DNA from 3 places in the Massilia jejuensis genome. Region 1 is predicted to be linked to each of the others. Evidence: predicted binding sites of a transcription regulator. Region 1 holds the regulator's gene; each other region holds the start of a gene.
The links. Region 1 encodes HrcA, which represses chaperone genes, less so after heat shock. Its sites were predicted from a motif close to TTAGCACTCNNNNNNNNNGAGTGCTAA; they were not measured.
Positions count from the first base shown of each region.

Region 2: a site for HrcA is predicted at 3,232-3,258, ahead of rpoH (RNA polymerase sigma factor RpoH). Genes of this name have one in related genera too.
Region 3: a site for HrcA is predicted at 2,651-2,677, ahead of groES (co-chaperone GroES). Genes of this name have one in related genera too.

Region 1 is NZ_JBHSMS010000044.1:27,526-32,793, reverse strand. Features, by position in the region: gene ACFPOU_RS14860 (hypothetical protein) at 1-476, opposite strand, end outside; gene ACFPOU_RS14855 (hypothetical protein) at 494-1,102, opposite strand; gene ACFPOU_RS14850 (HAD family hydrolase) at 1,311-2,027, shown strand; gene hrcA (heat-inducible transcriptional repressor HrcA) at 2,106-3,128, shown strand; gene fur (ferric iron uptake transcriptional regulator) at 3,231-3,668, opposite strand; gene ACFPOU_RS14835 (outer membrane protein assembly factor BamE) at 3,749-4,384, shown strand; gene dapB (4-hydroxy-tetrahydrodipicolinate reductase) at 4,392-5,201, shown strand; gene ACFPOU_RS14825 (barstar family protein) at 5,206-5,268, shown strand, end outside.
Region 2 is NZ_JBHSMS010000062.1:4,904-10,171, forward strand. Features, by position in the region: gene ACFPOU_RS18770 (quinoprotein relay system zinc metallohydrolase 2) at 1-831, shown strand, start outside; gene ACFPOU_RS18775 (NAD(P)/FAD-dependent oxidoreductase) at 834-2,099, shown strand; gene rpoH (RNA polymerase sigma factor RpoH) at 2,205-3,098, opposite strand; gene ftsX (permease-like cell division protein FtsX) at 3,634-4,554, opposite strand; gene ACFPOU_RS18790 (cell division ATP-binding protein FtsE) at 4,551-5,225, opposite strand; gene ftsY (signal recognition particle-docking protein FtsY) at 5,246-5,268, opposite strand, start outside.
Region 3 is NZ_JBHSMS010000035.1:11,702-16,969, reverse strand. Features, by position in the region: gene ACFPOU_RS10510 (sulfite exporter TauE/SafE family protein) at 1-775, opposite strand, end outside; gene ACFPOU_RS10505 (EVE domain-containing protein) at 972-1,439, opposite strand; RNA gene ssrS (6S RNA) at 1,524-1,705, opposite strand; gene ACFPOU_RS10495 (cell division protein ZapA) at 1,751-2,062, opposite strand; gene ACFPOU_RS10490 (hypothetical protein) at 2,059-2,322, opposite strand; gene groES (co-chaperone GroES) at 2,763-3,053, shown strand; gene groL (chaperonin GroEL) at 3,197-4,843, shown strand; gene ACFPOU_RS10475 (hypothetical protein) at 4,984-5,262, shown strand.

The DNA of each region.
Region 1 (5,268 bases):
GGGTAGGCGCCGGCCGCATCCTTGGCCAGTGTCACGGTACCGCCCGTGCTGCCGTTGGTCAGGGTCAGCCCGTCGGCGGCCAGGCCGGAGACCGTCCCGCCAATCGAATTGCTGACCAGGCTGCAGACAAAGATCGCATCGACGACCGACAGGCGGCCGGCCGTGTCGGCGTTGCCGCCGGCGGCAACGCATTGCTGGTGCAGGGGCTGGGTCTTGATGGTCACGCTGTATGGCTTGCCGTAATCGAGCTGCTCGGAAAACCGGTAAGACACGCTTTTCGGCGTCGTGTTGTCCGCCTCCAGGCCGGCCGGGGCCACGGCCACCTCGTTGCTCAGATTGTTGGTCAGCACCAGGCCCGGGAAGCGCAGGCCGGTGACCGTGCCGCCAATCGTATAGCTCGAGGTGCCGCCGCCGCAGGCGCTCAGGCCGGCAGCCAGGGTCAGCGCGCACAGCGCCAGGATCGATTTCTTCAACATGCTCTCCAGAGATAGAGTTAAGGCGTCGTGCAGGTGACGTCGACGGTCTTGCCATCGGCGGTCATCGTGCCGGAAGCGTTTGCGGCGGTACAGGTCTGGCCGGCAGGCGAGCTCAGCACGGCCAGGCCGTAGACCGCGCCTTCGGGGATGGGCGCCATCTCGACGCTGGTGGCGGCGGGATCGACCACCTTGCGGTCCGAGCCGTTGACCAGTTCCAGGCCGGCGCCGTGGCTGCCGATGATCCGGGCCGTGAGTCTATAGGTCTTCAGGGTGCAGACGACGCGCACGCTCGTCACGTTGAACACCGCCTTGCCGCTGCCGGTGCCTTCGACCACTTTGCAGCCGGTGGACGGATCGGCCGGATTCGAGGGCTGCGTGTTGTCGGGCGCGGCAACGACCTTGACGTTGTAGCTGGCATCGGTCTCGACCAGTTGCGGGAAGGTGAAACTGCTCTGGTTCGCCGCGATTTCGAGCCGCGGGCCGTCGTTGTTCGTCAGGACCAGGCCAGCCTTGGTATTGCCGCTCACGGTGCCGCTGATATAGACATCGCCGTCGCCGCCGCCACAGGCAGACAGGCCCAGCGCGCACGCCAGCGCAATGCCGGCACGCAGGGGGAAACGCATCATAATTTCTCCAAAAAAGGGAAGGGACCAGGCGCGCAAACCCGAGGCGCCCGGCCGCATGGTAGAAGTTTGCCCATCATTTTAGAGCATTTGACACCCCCCGGGCTCATTGCGCTGTGTATCACCCTGTCGGCGGGGCGTTCGCGCCGGCGCGCGTTTGCATTTCGCCGCTGGCCTCGCTATGCTGGACTCATCTCTACGACCGCGACCGATGAAGCCCTTTAACCGCCGCCCCTGGCCCAAAGCCATCCTGTTCGACCTCGACGACACCCTGTGGCCGATCGCGCCCGTCATCGTGCAGGCCGAACAGACGCTGTTCGCGTGGCTGGCCAGCAACGCACCGCGCGTGGCCGAACGGTTCACCATCGACAGCTTGCGCCAGGCGCGTCTCGAACTGCTGGCGCGCCGCCCCGAATTCCAGCTCGACCTGGGCGCGCTGCGCCGCGCCGGCCTGGTCGCCGCCTTCGAGCAAGCCGGCGAAGACGCGGACAAGGTCGAACTGGCGATGACGGAGTTTTTTGCCGCGCGCAATGCCGTGATTCCCTATGACGATGTGCTGCCGGGCTTGCTGCGCCTGAAAGGGCGGGTGCTGGTCGGCTCGGTTACGAACGGCAATGCCGACTTGCAGACGATCGGCCTGGCCCACCATTTCCATGCATCGGTGGCCGCGCCCAGCTTCGGGCGCGCCAAGCCGGACGCGGCGATCTTCCATGCCGCCTGCGCGGCGCTCGGCGTGGCGCCGGCGGACACGTTGCACGTCGGCGACGACCTGCTGCTCGACGTACACGGCGCCCAGCGCGCCGGCCTGCGCGCGGCCTGGATGAACCGCAGCGCCAGCCGGCGCCATCTCGACGAAGGCGTGCAGCCGGACGCGATTGTGGCGAACATGGATCAACTGCTCGACTGGCTGAAGCGCGAACACGCTTGAGAGCGACGCTCTGCGCCCACACGGTCGGTGCGAGGGTGCATAATAGACACGCAACCATTCCGCGCGCCATCATTGTCCATGCAACTTGAACCCCGAGCCCAAACCCTGCTGAAAGCCCTTGTCGAGCGCTACATTGCCGACGGACAGCCGGTCGGGTCGCGTGCGCTCTCCAAGATTTCCGGACTCGACCTGTCCCCGGCCACGATCCGCAACATCATGGCCGATCTCGAGGAGATGGGCTACGTGGCCAGTCCCCATACCTCGGCCGGCCGGGTGCCGACGCCGCGCGGCTACCGCCTGTTCGTCGACACCTTGCTGACGGTGCAGCACCTCGACGGCCAGCACGGCGTGGACGCCGGGCGCATGCACTTGCCGGCCCAGCAGCCGCAAAAACTGATCGCCAACGCCGCGCAAATGCTGTCTTCGCTCACCCAGTTCGCCGGCGTCGTGCAAAGCCCGCGCCGCGAATCGGTGTTCCAGCAAATCGAATTCCTGCGCCTGTCCGAAAAGCGCATCCTGCTCGTCATCGTCGACCCGCGCGGCGACGTGCAGAACCGCCTGCTGCTCACCGAGGTCGACTACACGCCCGCGCAGCTGGTGCAATCGGCCAATTACCTGAACCAGAATTTCGCCGGCCTGACCTTCGAGGAAGTGCGGCGGCGCCTGACCGGCGAACTGCGCCAGTTGCAGGAAGATATCGGCGGCCTGATGCACACCGCGGTCGAGGCGGGCAGCGAGGCCATGGCCGAAGGCAAGGAAGAGATGGTCATTTCAGGCGAACGCAACTTGCTGTCGGTATCGGACCTGTCGTCGAACATGAGCTCGCTGCGCCAGATGTTCGAGATGTTCGAGCAAAAGACCGGCCTGATGCAGTTGCTCGACATGTCGAGCAAGGCCGGCGGCGTGCAGATTTTTATCGGCGGCGAATCGAAGCTGGTGCCGATGGACGAGATGAGCGTGGTGACCGCCCCGTACGAGGTCAACGGCAAGATCGTCGGCACCCTCGGCGTCATCGGTCCGACGCGCATGGCCTACGAGCGTGTGATTCCGATTGTCGACATCACGGCCAAGCTGCTGTCGAATGCGTTGAGCAATTCGTAGGAGAGGCGCCCCGCGCCCGCGCTGCGCCGGCAGCGCCCGGCACGATCGATCCAGCAAAGAACGGCGCCATCGGCGCCGTTCTTCATGGCACGGCGCAGCCGGTCAATTGCCGCCGCGGCGATGCGGGCAGGCCGGCTTGATGCAGTGGCCGTAAATCGCCAGCGCGTGATCGGCGATCTTGAAACCGCGTTCGGCGGCGATGCTGTTCTGGCGCGATTCGATCGCTTCGTCGAAGAATTCCTCCACGTGGCCGCAGTCGAGGCAGACCAGGTGGTCGTGGTGCGAGCCGGCGTTCAGTTCATAGATCGCCTTGCCGGTTTCAAAGTGATTGCGGTTCAACAGGCCGGCCTGCTCGAACTGGGTCAGCACGCGGTAGACGGTGGCCAGGCCGACGTCCATGTTCTCGGCCAGCAGGATTTTATAGACGTCTTCCGCCGTCAGGTGCCGCACTTCGCTGTTCTGGAAAATTTCAAGGATCTTCAGGCGCGGCAAGGTGGCCTTCAGGCCGCTCGCCTTCAGGTCGGTGGGGCTGTTACTCATGTTTGTTACTCGCAGATGGGCGGAGTGCTTTATGATATAGCGTTTTGGAAGCTCCCGCTTAAACGTTTTCGAGGTTACTTATGCGCGTCTTTGATGCCGTTGTTCATCGTTTTTATGCCCGGGCTGCGCTCGTCGCGGGCCTTGCATGCACGCTGGCACTGTCCGGCTGCGCGTCGTGGCGCAACCAGACCAAGCCGGCTGCACCGGTGAACACTTCCGCCGCCGCCATCGAAGCCGATGCCGGGCGCTCGGCCTCGCTGGCCAATGCCGGCGCGCAGACGACCCAGGGCACGAAGCTGCAGAAATTCCTGTGGATTTTCTCGCCTTACCGTCCGGACATCCAGCAGGGCAACTTCGTCTCGCAAGAAATGTTGAACCAGCTGAAAGTCGGCCAGACCCGCGAACAGGTGCGCTTCCTGCTCGGCACGCCGCTGCTGATGGACATGTTCCACGCCGACCGCTGGGACTATCCGTTTTATCTGGCGCGCGGCAATGGCGAGCTGACCACCAGCCGCGTGACCGTCTTCTTCAAGGATGACGTGGTCGAGCGCTTCGAAGGCGGCAACCTGCCGACCGAGCGCGAATACATCGACCGCCTTGCCGGTCCCGTGAAGAACGCCGGCAAGGAGGCGAAAAAAGCCGCTGCCGCCACCAGCGCCCGCCCGGTCGAGCCGTCGACCGCCGCGACGCCCGCCACTTCCACGAACACTCCCTAAAACAGCCATGACGCAACTGAAAATCGCGGTTGCCGGCGCCAGTGGGCGCATGGGCCGCATGCTGATCGAGGCGATCGCCGCCGCTCCCGACGCCGTGCTCGCCGGCGCGCTCGACGTCGCCGGTTCCCCCTTCGTCGGCCAGGACGCCGGCGCCTTTTCCGGCCAGCTGACCGGCGTGACGATCGAGTCCGACCTCGCGCGCGCGCTTGGCGACGCCGACTGCCTGATCGATTTCACGCGCCCGGAAGGCACGCTCGCACACCTGGCCTTCTGCGCGGCGAACAATGTCAAGATCGTGATCGGCACCACCGGCTTCGACGACGCCGGCAAGGCGGCGATCGCCGCCGCCGCGGAAAGCATCGCGGTCGTGTTCGCGCCGAACATGAGCGTGGGCGTCAACGTCACCTTGAAGCTGCTTGAAATGGCCGCGAAAAGCTTCAACGAGGGCTATGACATCGAAATCATCGAAGCGCACCACCGGCACAAGGTCGATGCGCCCTCCGGTACCGCCCTCAAGATGGGCGAAGTCATCGCCGGCGCACTGGGGCGCGACTTGAAGCAATGCGCGGTCTACGGGCGCGAAGGCGTCACCGGCGAACGCGATCCATCGACGATCGGCTTTGCCACCGTGCGCGGCGGCGACATCGTCGGCGACCACACGGTCCTGTTTGCAGGCACGGGCGAACGCATCGAGATCACCCACAAATCGAGCAGCCGCGTGACCTACGCCCACGGCGCCCTGCGCGGCGCGCGCTTCATCGCCGACAAGGCGAGCGGCCTGTACGACATGCAGGACGTCCTGTCCCTGAAAGGGTAATCGCATGGCAGTGGCAGAATTGAACGGCGCGGCAATCGTCGACGAAGCGAGCTTCCTGGCCGAAAGC
Region 2 (5,268 bases), on a different contig from region 1:
AGCGGGCAGCACAAGGATTTCGAGGACGGCTATGACGGCGATATCGCCAACATCGGCTTCGTGGTCGGCAGCGAGGCGGTCGCGGTCATCGATACGGGCGGCTCGTATGCCGTCGGCCTGGCCTTGAAGCAAGCGCTGCGCGCCATTACCCGCCTGCCGATCCGCTATGTCATCAATACGCACGGACATCCCGATCACGTCTTCGGCAACGCGGCCTTCATCGAGGCCGATGCCACCACGCCCGGCGCCCAGCCGCGCTTCATCGGTCACGCCATGCTGGCGCAGGCCCTGGCCGCGCGTGGCGACGCCTACCTGCGCAATCTGAAACAGCAACTGGGCGGCGCGGCCGACAGGAGCACGCTGATCGGCCCCGGCGAGACCGTGCGCGATCGCCTGGTCCTCGACCTCGGCCGGCGCAAGCTGGAACTGACAGCCTGGCCCAGCGCGCATACCAACAACGATGTGAGCGTGTTCGACGCCGCCAGCGGCACGCTGTGGACGGGCGACCTGCTGTTCATCGAGCGCACGCCCGCCATCGATGGCGATGTCGCGGGTTGGCTCGCCGCCATGGAGGCACTGGAAAAAGTACCGGCCATCGTCACCGTCCCCGGGCACGGCCCCGCGACCCGCGACAAGCGCGCGGCGCTGGACCGGCAGCGCCGCTACCTGGAGACCTTGCTGCGCGACGTACGTACCAGCATCCGGCACGGTACCGACATGACCGACACGATGACAGAGGCGGCCGCGTCCGAACGAACGCGCTGGCAACTGTTCGACGTCGTCAACCGCCGCAACGTCAACTTGCTGTACCCGGCCCTGGAATGGGAGTGAGGATGCGCAGGCGCGCTGTCCTCGAACTGGCACTGGCCGCGTCGGCCTGGTCGGCCATGGCCGCGGCGTTCGGCAAAGGACGCCATGCGCGCCAGGCGTCGCTCGGGCGCGTGGTCGTCGTCGGCGCCGGCTTCGGCGGCGCGACCGCGGCCAAGTACCTGCGCGTCCTGAGCGGCGGGCGCATCGAGGTCATCCTGGTCGACGAGAACCCCCATTTCATTTCCTGCCCCGTCAGCAACCGCGTGCTAGGTGCCCAGCGTACCCTTGCGCAACTGACCTTTGGCTACGACGCGTTGCGGCTGCAGCATGGCGTCCAATACATGCGCGCCCGCGTGACGGCGATCGACGCCGACAAGGCGCACATCGTGATGGCGGGTAACAAGCTGTCGTACGACCGGCTCGTCGTCGCCCCCGGTATCGATTTCATCCACGACGCCTTGCCCATGCCGGCCGACGCCTGGCGACAGATTCCCCATGCCTGGAAAGCGGGGCCGCAAACGCGCACCCTGCAGCGCCAGCTCATGGCCATGCCCGATGGCGGCGTCTTCACGATCGTGGTGCCGGCACAGCCTTACCGCTGTCCGCCCGCGCCCTACGAGCGCGCCTGCCAGGTCGCGTGGTATCTGAAAACGCACAAGCCCCGCTCCAAGGTCGTGGTGCTCGACGCCAATCCCGTCATCACCTCGAAACGCGCCTTGTTCGAACGGGCCTGGCGAGACTTGTATCCAGGCATGATCGACTACCTGCCCGGCAGCGAATTGCAGGGGGTGGACGTGGCGACGAAGACCGTCAGGACCGCCTTCGACACGGTCAGGTCGAACGTGCTCAACATCATTCCGCCCCAGCGCGCAGGCAAGATTGCACAAGCGTGCGGCCTGGCCGATGGCGAGGGGGGCTGGTGCGAGGTCGATTTCGTCTCGTACGCCTCGAAGGTCTTGCCAAGTGTCCATGTCATTGGCGATGCGATCGAATCGGGCTTGCCCAAGTCGGCGCACATGGCCAACGCCCAGGCGAAGATCTGCGCACGCGCCATCGTCGACTCGATGCTGGGACAAGCGCCCGACCCGGCGCCGGCCTTTGCCAACACCTGCTACAGCTTTATCGACGACAGGCAGGCGATGCATATCTCGACACTGTACCGCTACGACGCGGCAACGAAGAGCATGCTGGCCGGCGGCGCCAGCGTCCTGTCGGAGCAGCCGTCGGCACGGGAGGGCGACGACGCCGATGCCTGGGCACGGCGGATCTGGGCCGATACGTTGAACTAGCTACTGGGGCAGCGCCCGCACATCGGCCCGGCGCGCGCTGCGCATGCCCGAAAAAAAAAGCAGCCCGCGCGGGGCTGCCGTGTCCTGCATGCCGCCTGGCGCGTGTTACACGAACGCCGCCAGCGCACCTTTCATCTTCTTCAGGGCCGCCGATTCGATCTGGCGAATCCGCTCGGCCGACACGCCGAACTCTTCGGCCAGCGTGTGCAGCGTCGCACCCGAGCCATCGTCGTTCGCCAGCCAGCGCGCTTCGACGATGCGGCGCGAACGCGGGTCGAGCTTGCCCAGCGCCGTCTCTAGGCCTTCGGACTGCAGGCGCGTGACCTGCTCGGCCTCGAGCACGCGGGTCGGCTCCTGCTGGTCCGACGACAGGTAGGCGATCGGCGAAAACTTGTCGTCTTCGTCGTCGGTCGGCGCTTCCAGGGCGATGTCGCGCCCCGAGAGGCGGGTTTCCATCTCGATCACTTCCTCGCGCTTGACGTCGAGCATCTTCGCCAGGTCGTCGACCTGGGTCGGGGTCATCGCGTCCAGGCCGACCTTATTGCTGCGCAGGTTGAAGAACAGCTTGCGCTGGGCCTTGGTCGTGGCGACCTTCACCAGGCGCCAGTTCTTCAGGATGTATTCGTGCATCTCGGCCTTGATCCAGTGCATCGCGTACGACACCAGGCGCACACCCTGGTTCGGGTCGAAACGCTTCACGGCTTTCATCAGGCCGATATTGCCTTCCTGGATCAGGTCGGCGTGCGGCAGGCCGTAGCCGAGGTAGCCGCGCGCAATCGACACGACCAGGCGCAGGTGCGACAGCACGAGTTTTTGCGCGGCATCGAGATCGTTCGCTTCCCGCAGCCGCTTTGCCAGCGAAACCTCTTCCTCGTGGGTCAGCATTGGCAGGCGGTTGACGGCGGAAATATACGCGTCGATGTTACCGAGATTGCCAGTGAAACCGAGGTTCAGGGCACGACTGCTGGCCGGGACCAATGCGGATTGTGCGGACATCATAATTTTCCTCGTAAAATAATCTTTACTGCATCGTCATCGGAGCCGGGACATCCCGGCGGCTGACCGCACGCACAACGTCAACTGCGTGCCGGATGCATCTCAGACCTTGTTTACCTTCGCTTGAGCACCTATATTAGCACTCCCCATGGGAGAGTGCCAGCGACCCCACGGAAAGCTCGGGCCGTTTAAGTTTCATTAAAGTATTTCTTTAAGGAATCGAAAAAACATCTGCTTTACTGTAAAGGTGACCTTTGCATAACTATTGATATGCATCAAATGTGCCGGGCTGCGCTAACGGTCTGGAAGCAGGTTACGGGCCGTAGCGGCCTGCTTTCTGTTAGTTGGCGCACCTAGCATGGCCTTCGGCGCCTGCATGCGCGATTGTCTGGCGCGGCGGCGGCATGCATGCCTACAAGGCAGAATGTGAACAGGTGCCGCGGCCCGCATCATGGGCCCGTTTGAACGTGCCGAACGGGAAAAAAGAAACGGGTGATCGGCCTCGGCCATATCACCCGTTTTTCCCTGGCAAGCGCGGTCAGCGCATGCGCGCCAGGTGCCGCTGCACCGACAGCAAGGCCCCGAGCAAGCCGAGGCCTGCACTGATGGCGAGCAGGCCGCCCAGCTCCAGCGCGCCGAGCGGCGCGAGCTGGAATTCGGAGGCATACAGCCGCGCGAACTCGGCAATGGCCCCGTTCAGCGGCTGCAAGGCCAGCGTCACCGCGCCCAGGGCCACCGCGCCCGCGCACAGGCCGAGCAGGGCGCCCGTATAGTAGAACGGGCGGTGGATGAAGTTATCGGTCGCGCCCAGCAGCTTGGAGACGGCGATTTCCTCGCGCTGGGTCAGCACCTGCAGGCGGATCGTGTTGAACACGACCGCGATCACGACCACCCCCAGCGTGATGGCCAGCAGCAGCAGGGCCAGGCGCAGGATGCCGAGCAGGGCCGCCAGGCGTTTCACCCAGGCCGAGTCGACTTGCACGGTATCGACCTGCGCCAGCGCACCCATCTGCTCGACCAGGGCGTCGATGCGCGCCGCATCGGGCGTGTCGTTGACGCCCTCGAGCGTCATCACATAACTGTCGGGCAGGGGATTGTCGCCCAGCGTGTCGAGGGCCGCGGACAGGCCGCTGCGCTCCTTGAGGTCGTCGAGCGCCTGTTCGCGCGGCACGAAGACGATGCGGGCATTGCTGCCCTGCAGTATCTGGCGCAACTGCGGTTCGAGCGACTGCGCTTGTTCCCGCGTGGCGCCCGGTTTCACGAACAGGCTCACCTCGGGATCGACCGAGAGCTGCTCCGACATCGGCCGCACGTTGTCGAGCAGGGTGATGCCGGCGAACGGCAGCGCCAGCGCGACCGCCACCACCAGCACGTTGAACAGGAAACTGCCCGGCGACTTGCGCAGGTGGCTCAGCGCCGCGCCGAGGGCGAAGCGGTGCTCGCGCAGCCACGGGCTCATGCCGCACCCCCGGTAGGCGCGTGCGGCACGAGCGCGCCATGCTCGAGCCGGATCACGCGCGCCGCGCCGTCGAGCACTTGCTCGTCGTGGGTCGAGATCAGGCAAGTCACGCCGACCGAGTGGAAAGCGCGCAAGGCATCGAGCACCTTGTCGGCCGCCACCCGGTCGAGATTGGCGGTCGGCTCGTCGGCCAGGATGATCCGCGGGCGGTTGACGATGGCGCGCGCGATCGCCACGCGCTGCTGCTCGCCGCCGGACAATTCCAGCGGATGCGCCTTGGCCCGGTCGAGCAGGCCGACCTTGTCGAGGGCGGCACGCGCGCGCTGCTCGGCGCCTGCCTTCGGCGCGCCCGAGACCAGCAGCGGCAGCATCGTATTGGCCAGGATGGTACGGTCGTTCAGCAGGCGCTGGTGCTGGAAGATCAGGCCGAGTTTGCGGCGCAGGAAGGGGATGCCGGGCTTTTTCAGCATGCCGATGTCCTGGCCGAACACGATCACGCGACCGCTGCTGGGACGCTCGATGGCGGCGATCATCTTCATCAGCGTCGACTTGCCGGCCCCGGACGGGCCGGCCAGGTACACCAGTTCGCCCTTGTCGATGTTCAGGGACACCTCGCGCAGGGCGGTGGCATCGGCGCAATATTGCTTGGAAACTGAGTGGAATTCGATCATCGGCTCGTCGTTCTTGTGTCTTAACCCAGCAGCGCTTCGACGA
Region 3 (5,268 bases), on a different contig from region 1:
CGGCCAGCGCATAGAGAATCACCGCGAACACCTTCTGCAAGCGCCGCACCGGCATCTTGTGCGCGGTGCGCGCCCCCAGCGGCGCCGTCGCCACGCTGGCGGCGACGATGATCAGCAGGGCCGGCATGTAGACGAAGCCGAGCGAATAGTCCGGCAAGCCCGGCTCGCCCCAGCCATAGAACACGTTCGCCACCGTCCCGGCCAGCGCGATCGGAAAGCCGAGCGCGGCGCTGGTGGCGACCGCGTGGTGGATGCGCACGCCGCACCAGGTCATGAAGGGCACCGAGACGAAACCGCCGCCCGCCCCCACCAGGCCCGCCAGGGTGCCGATCAGGCCGCCCGCGGCGAACATGCCGCCCGTGCCGGGCAAGTCGCGCGCCGCGGCCGGCTTCTTGTTGACCAGCATTTGCGTGGCCGAGAAGGCGACGAAGGCGCCGAAGAACCAGGCCAGGGTCGACGCATCCATCTGCTTGCCGATCCACGGCCCGATCATCGAGCCGGCCACGATGCCCGGCGCCAGCAATTGCACGACGCGCCAGAGCACCGCGCCATGCCGGTGGTGCGCGCGCACCGAGGACAGCGAGGTAAACATGATGGTGGCAAGCGACGTGGCGATCGCCATGTGCACCACCAGCGTCTCGGGTACGCCGCGCGCGGTAAGCACCATGGTAATGAAGGGGACCAGGATCATGCCGCCGCCGATGCCGAGCAGGCCGGCCGCGAAGCCGCCGAAGGCGCCCATTGCCAGCAGCATCAGGATCAGCAGCGGGTCCATGCGGCCCCCATGTCCGGGTGGGCATGCGGCGCGCGGCCGGCGCCGCCGCGGGCCTGGCAGGCCTGGCATGCGGGAAAATACAGGAACGGGTGAGCCATCGGTACGCCTTGCTTATCAAACGGATGAGACAGGCATACTAGACCATGGACCGCCGAATGTCGAAGCCGCGTTCCATGGCGGGCGCCGCGCCGGGCGCTCAATCGCCGCGGCGGATGCGCTCGAGGATCGTCTTCCACTGCCCCGCCGTCACCGGAGAAATGGAAAGGCGGCTGCCTTTCTGCAGCAAGACCATGTCTTCCAATGCGGCGATGGTGCGCATTTCGGCCAGCGGCAAATAGCGTCCCTTTTCCTTTGCACGGACGTCGACCGAAATCCAGCGCGGTTGCGCGCGCGTGGCTTTCGGATCGAAGTATTTGCCGGCGCTGTCGAATTGGGTGGCGTCGGGATAAGCGCCGCTGGCCACTTCCGCGATCCCGGCGACGCCGGGAACGGCGCAACTGGAGTGATAAAACAGGATGCCGTCGCCGATTTGCATGGCATCGCGCATGAAATTGCGCGCCTGGTAATTACGCACGCCGAACCAGGCGACAGTCTGGCCGGAAGCGGCGAGAACGTCGTCGAAACTGACTTCATCGGGTTCGGATTTCATCAACCAATACCGCATGTACCGCATCTCCTTGAAATGGGCGATCAAAGAAAAGACGTAAAAAAACGGCTGCGTGCATATGCCCGCAACCGCTTTCTGGAATTAAGCCCCGCCTGTGCCGTTTTTTGCCGGCATCCCGAACCTGATGGCTCAAGGTGGTCACAGTCAGTTCAATTTCGGGTTCGTCGAACTAGCGACGCTCACGCCCATCAAACACTATCCCGCAACCTATGCATGTAAATGGTTCAAGGAATATATGGCAATCTCGAACACCGCAGGGTGCTACGCAGTTTACTCCCTTGAACTTGCATGTCAAACGAATTTGCCCCTCAGGATAAATTTTCTTGCGGCGCCAGGGCCTTGTCCAGGACGCTGTGCATCACCTCGAGTTTTTGCTTGACTTCGAGCATGGACATGTCCGACAGCGGCCCTTGCGGCGACTTCACCGAGAGGAATTCGGCAGCCACGCTGAGCGCGGCCATGACGGCGATGCGGTCGTTGCCCTTGACCTTGCCGGAGTCGCGCAGCACGGTCATCTTGCCATCGAGGTAGCGCACCGCGTCGCGCAGCGTGGCCTGCTCGCCTTCCTTGCAGGCCAGGCGGTAAGGCTGGCCCATGATCGTTACGTCCAGATAAATCATCGGGCAGCCTCGGGTTCGATGGGTTCGGCGTCGGCGTCGGCCTCGGCATCATGGTCTGCGTCGGCTTCGGGCGCGGGCAACTGCTCGATGACGGCTTCGACCTTGTGCTGGACCTCGACAATACGCTCGACGAGCGCCATGTTCACTTCATTGAGCACCAGGTTCGTCTGGCGCAGTTGCGCATTCTCGGCGCGCAGCGACACGACCAGCTCGGCGAGCCGCTCGATTTTGTCGGATAGGTCTTGGAATTCGGAAATCATTCGTAACTATAGGTCTGATAAGGTTTGACAGTCAACAAGATAGCGCGCCGGATACCGGGCCCGCCTATCGTCCAGCCTGGCCGGCGCTGCCCGAAACGGGGATGGTAACGCGCATGGCCTCCGGGTGCCCACGCCTGTGGCGCTGCCCTTGCCGGCGGTCGTGCGGCATGCCCCTGCTTCCGGTTCAACAGGCCCGTCAGCCGGCTGCGTGCCTGGCTGGAGAAGCCCTTGCAAGCGGTCGGACCGTCTCGGCGCTTGACCGAAAACAAGGTCACGCAATTTATTTTGCAACATGGCCGCTTGAAATACCCCGATGTCGTCCCTATAATTAGCACTCGTTAGTTGAGAGTGCTAACAACCCTTTCAAGCCGCCATGCGCAAGCACGGCGGCAAGCGTAGCAAACAACAGCTAGTCCACACCACTGAATAAGGAGTTCTGCATGAACCTTCGCCCACTGCACGATCGCGTCATCGTGAAGCGTCTCGACCAGGAAACCAAAACCGCCTCCGGCCTGATTATCCCTGATGCAGCCGCTGAAAAGCCGGACCAGGGCGAGATCCTGGCTGTCGGCAACGGCAAGGTCCAGGACAACGGCCAGCTGCGCGCCCTGGAAGTCCAGGTCGGTGACCGCGTCCTGTTCGGCAAGTATTCGGGCCAGACCGTCAAGGTCGACGGCCAGGAATTGCTGGTGATGCGCGAAGAAGACATCATGGCCGTGCTGGTCAAGTAATCCTCCCCATAGCGTGTGAAAAAAAGGCCAGGGCAAGGCGCAGCGTCGAACACAGTCCGCCAGTACGGCGGGACGATGCAACGCCGCCATGGAAGAATTTTCCACATGCGCTAGAACATTTCGAATAAATCGGAGAAATAAACATGGCAGCTAAAGAAGTAATTTTCGGCGACGCAGCGCGCGCCAAGATGGTTGAAGGCGTCAACATCCTCGCCAACGCGGTGAAAGTCACCCTGGGTCCGAAGGGCCGCAACGTCGTGCTCGACCGCGCCTTCGGTTCGCCTACCGTCACCAAGGACGGCGTGTCGGTCGCGAAAGAGATCGAACTCAAGGACAAGCTCATGAACATGGGCGCGCAGATGGTCAAGGAAGTGGCCTCGAAGACCAGCGACAACGCCGGCGACGGCACCACCACCGCGACCGTGCTGGCTCAGGCCATCGTGCGTGAAGGCATGAAGTTCGTTGCCGCCGGCATGAACCCGATGGACCTCAAGCGCGGCATCGACAAGGCAGTCGCCGCCACCGTCGACGAACTGGCGAAGATCGCCCGTCCATGCACCACCACCAAGGAAATCGCCCAGGTCGGCGCCATTTCGGCCAACTCGGACTACTCGATCGGCGAACGCATCGCCGAGGCGATGGAAAAAGTCGGCAAGGAAGGCGTCATCACCGTCGAAGACGGCAAGTCGCTCAATGACGAACTCGACATCGTCGAAGGCATGCAGTTCGACCGCGGCTACCTGTCGCCGTACTTCATCAACAATCCGGACAAGCAAGTCGCGATTCACGACAGCCCGTTCGTGCTGCTGTGCGACAAGAAGATCTCGAACATCCGCGATCTGCTGCCGGTACTGGAACAAGTCGCGAAAGCCGGCCGTCCGCTGGTGATCATCGCCGAAGACATCGAAGGCGAAGCGCTGGCGACCCTGGTCGTCAACAACATCCGCGGCATCCTCAAGACCGTCGCCGTCAAGGCGCCAGGCTTCGGCGACCGCCGCAAGGCCATGCTGGAAGACATCGCCGTCCTGACCGGCGGCCAGGTCATCGCTGAAGAAGTCGGCCTGACCCTGGAAAAAGTCACGCTGGCCGAACTCGGCCAGGCCAAGCGCATCGAAGTCGGCAAGGAAAACACCATCATCATCGACGGTGCCGGCGCTGCCGAAAACATCGAAGCGCGCGTCAAGATGGTGCGCGTCCAGATCGAGGAAGCGACCTCGGACTACGACCGCGAAAAGCTGCAAGAGCGCGTGGCCAAGCTGGCCGGCGGCGTTGCCGTGATCAAGGTCGGCGCCGCCACCGAAGTCGAGATGAAGGAAAAGAAGGCACGCGTCGAAGACGCGCTGCACGCCACCCGCGCCGCGGTTGAAGAAGGCATCGTGCCAGGCGGCGGCGTCGCCCTGCTGCGCGCCCGCGCTTCGATCGACATCAAGGGTGACAATCCCGACCAGGAAGCCGGCATCAAGATCGTCCTGCGCGCAATGGAAGAGCCGCTGCGCATGATCGTCCAGAACGCCGGCGAAGAGCCGTCGGTCGTCGTCGCGGCGGTCCTGGCCGGCAGCGGCAACTACGGCTACAACGCCGCCAACGGCACCTACGGCGACATGGTCGAAATGGGCGTGCTGGACCCGGCCAAGGTCACCCGCTCGGCCCTGCAGAACGCAGCGTCGATCGCCGGCCTGATGCTGACCACCGACTGCATGGTCTCGGAACTGGCGGAAGACAAGCCAGCCGGCGGCATGGGTGGCATGGGCGGCATGGGCGGCATGGGCGGCATGGACGGCATGATGTAATTGCCGCAGCGCCGGTTCGCCGGCGCTGTACTGCACACGAAAAAGCCTGCAAGGTTTGCGCCTTGCGGGCTTTTTTACATCGCACGCATCGGCTAGTATGGGCCCAGGTTTCTGGCTCCACCTTCCTACGAGGTTTGATCATGATGTCACGCGGCGCCTCCCCGACCCTGTTCCTGCTGGCGGCCCTGCTGGCCGGCTGCAAGGACCGGCAGCCTCCCGCCGCGCCGCCGCGGCCGGCCGAGCCGATCGTGCAGCCCAAGGTCGATCCGGCGGTCACGCGCGCGCAGGCGATGGCCGCGCTGCTGGCGCTGCCGGAAGTGAAGAGCTGGTCGCAAGAGATCGAGAAGCGCTCGCGCGGCAAGGCGCGCGGCGCCATCGTCGAAGACGATCCGGCGCCGCGCGTGATCAACGGCCGTTAATACTGG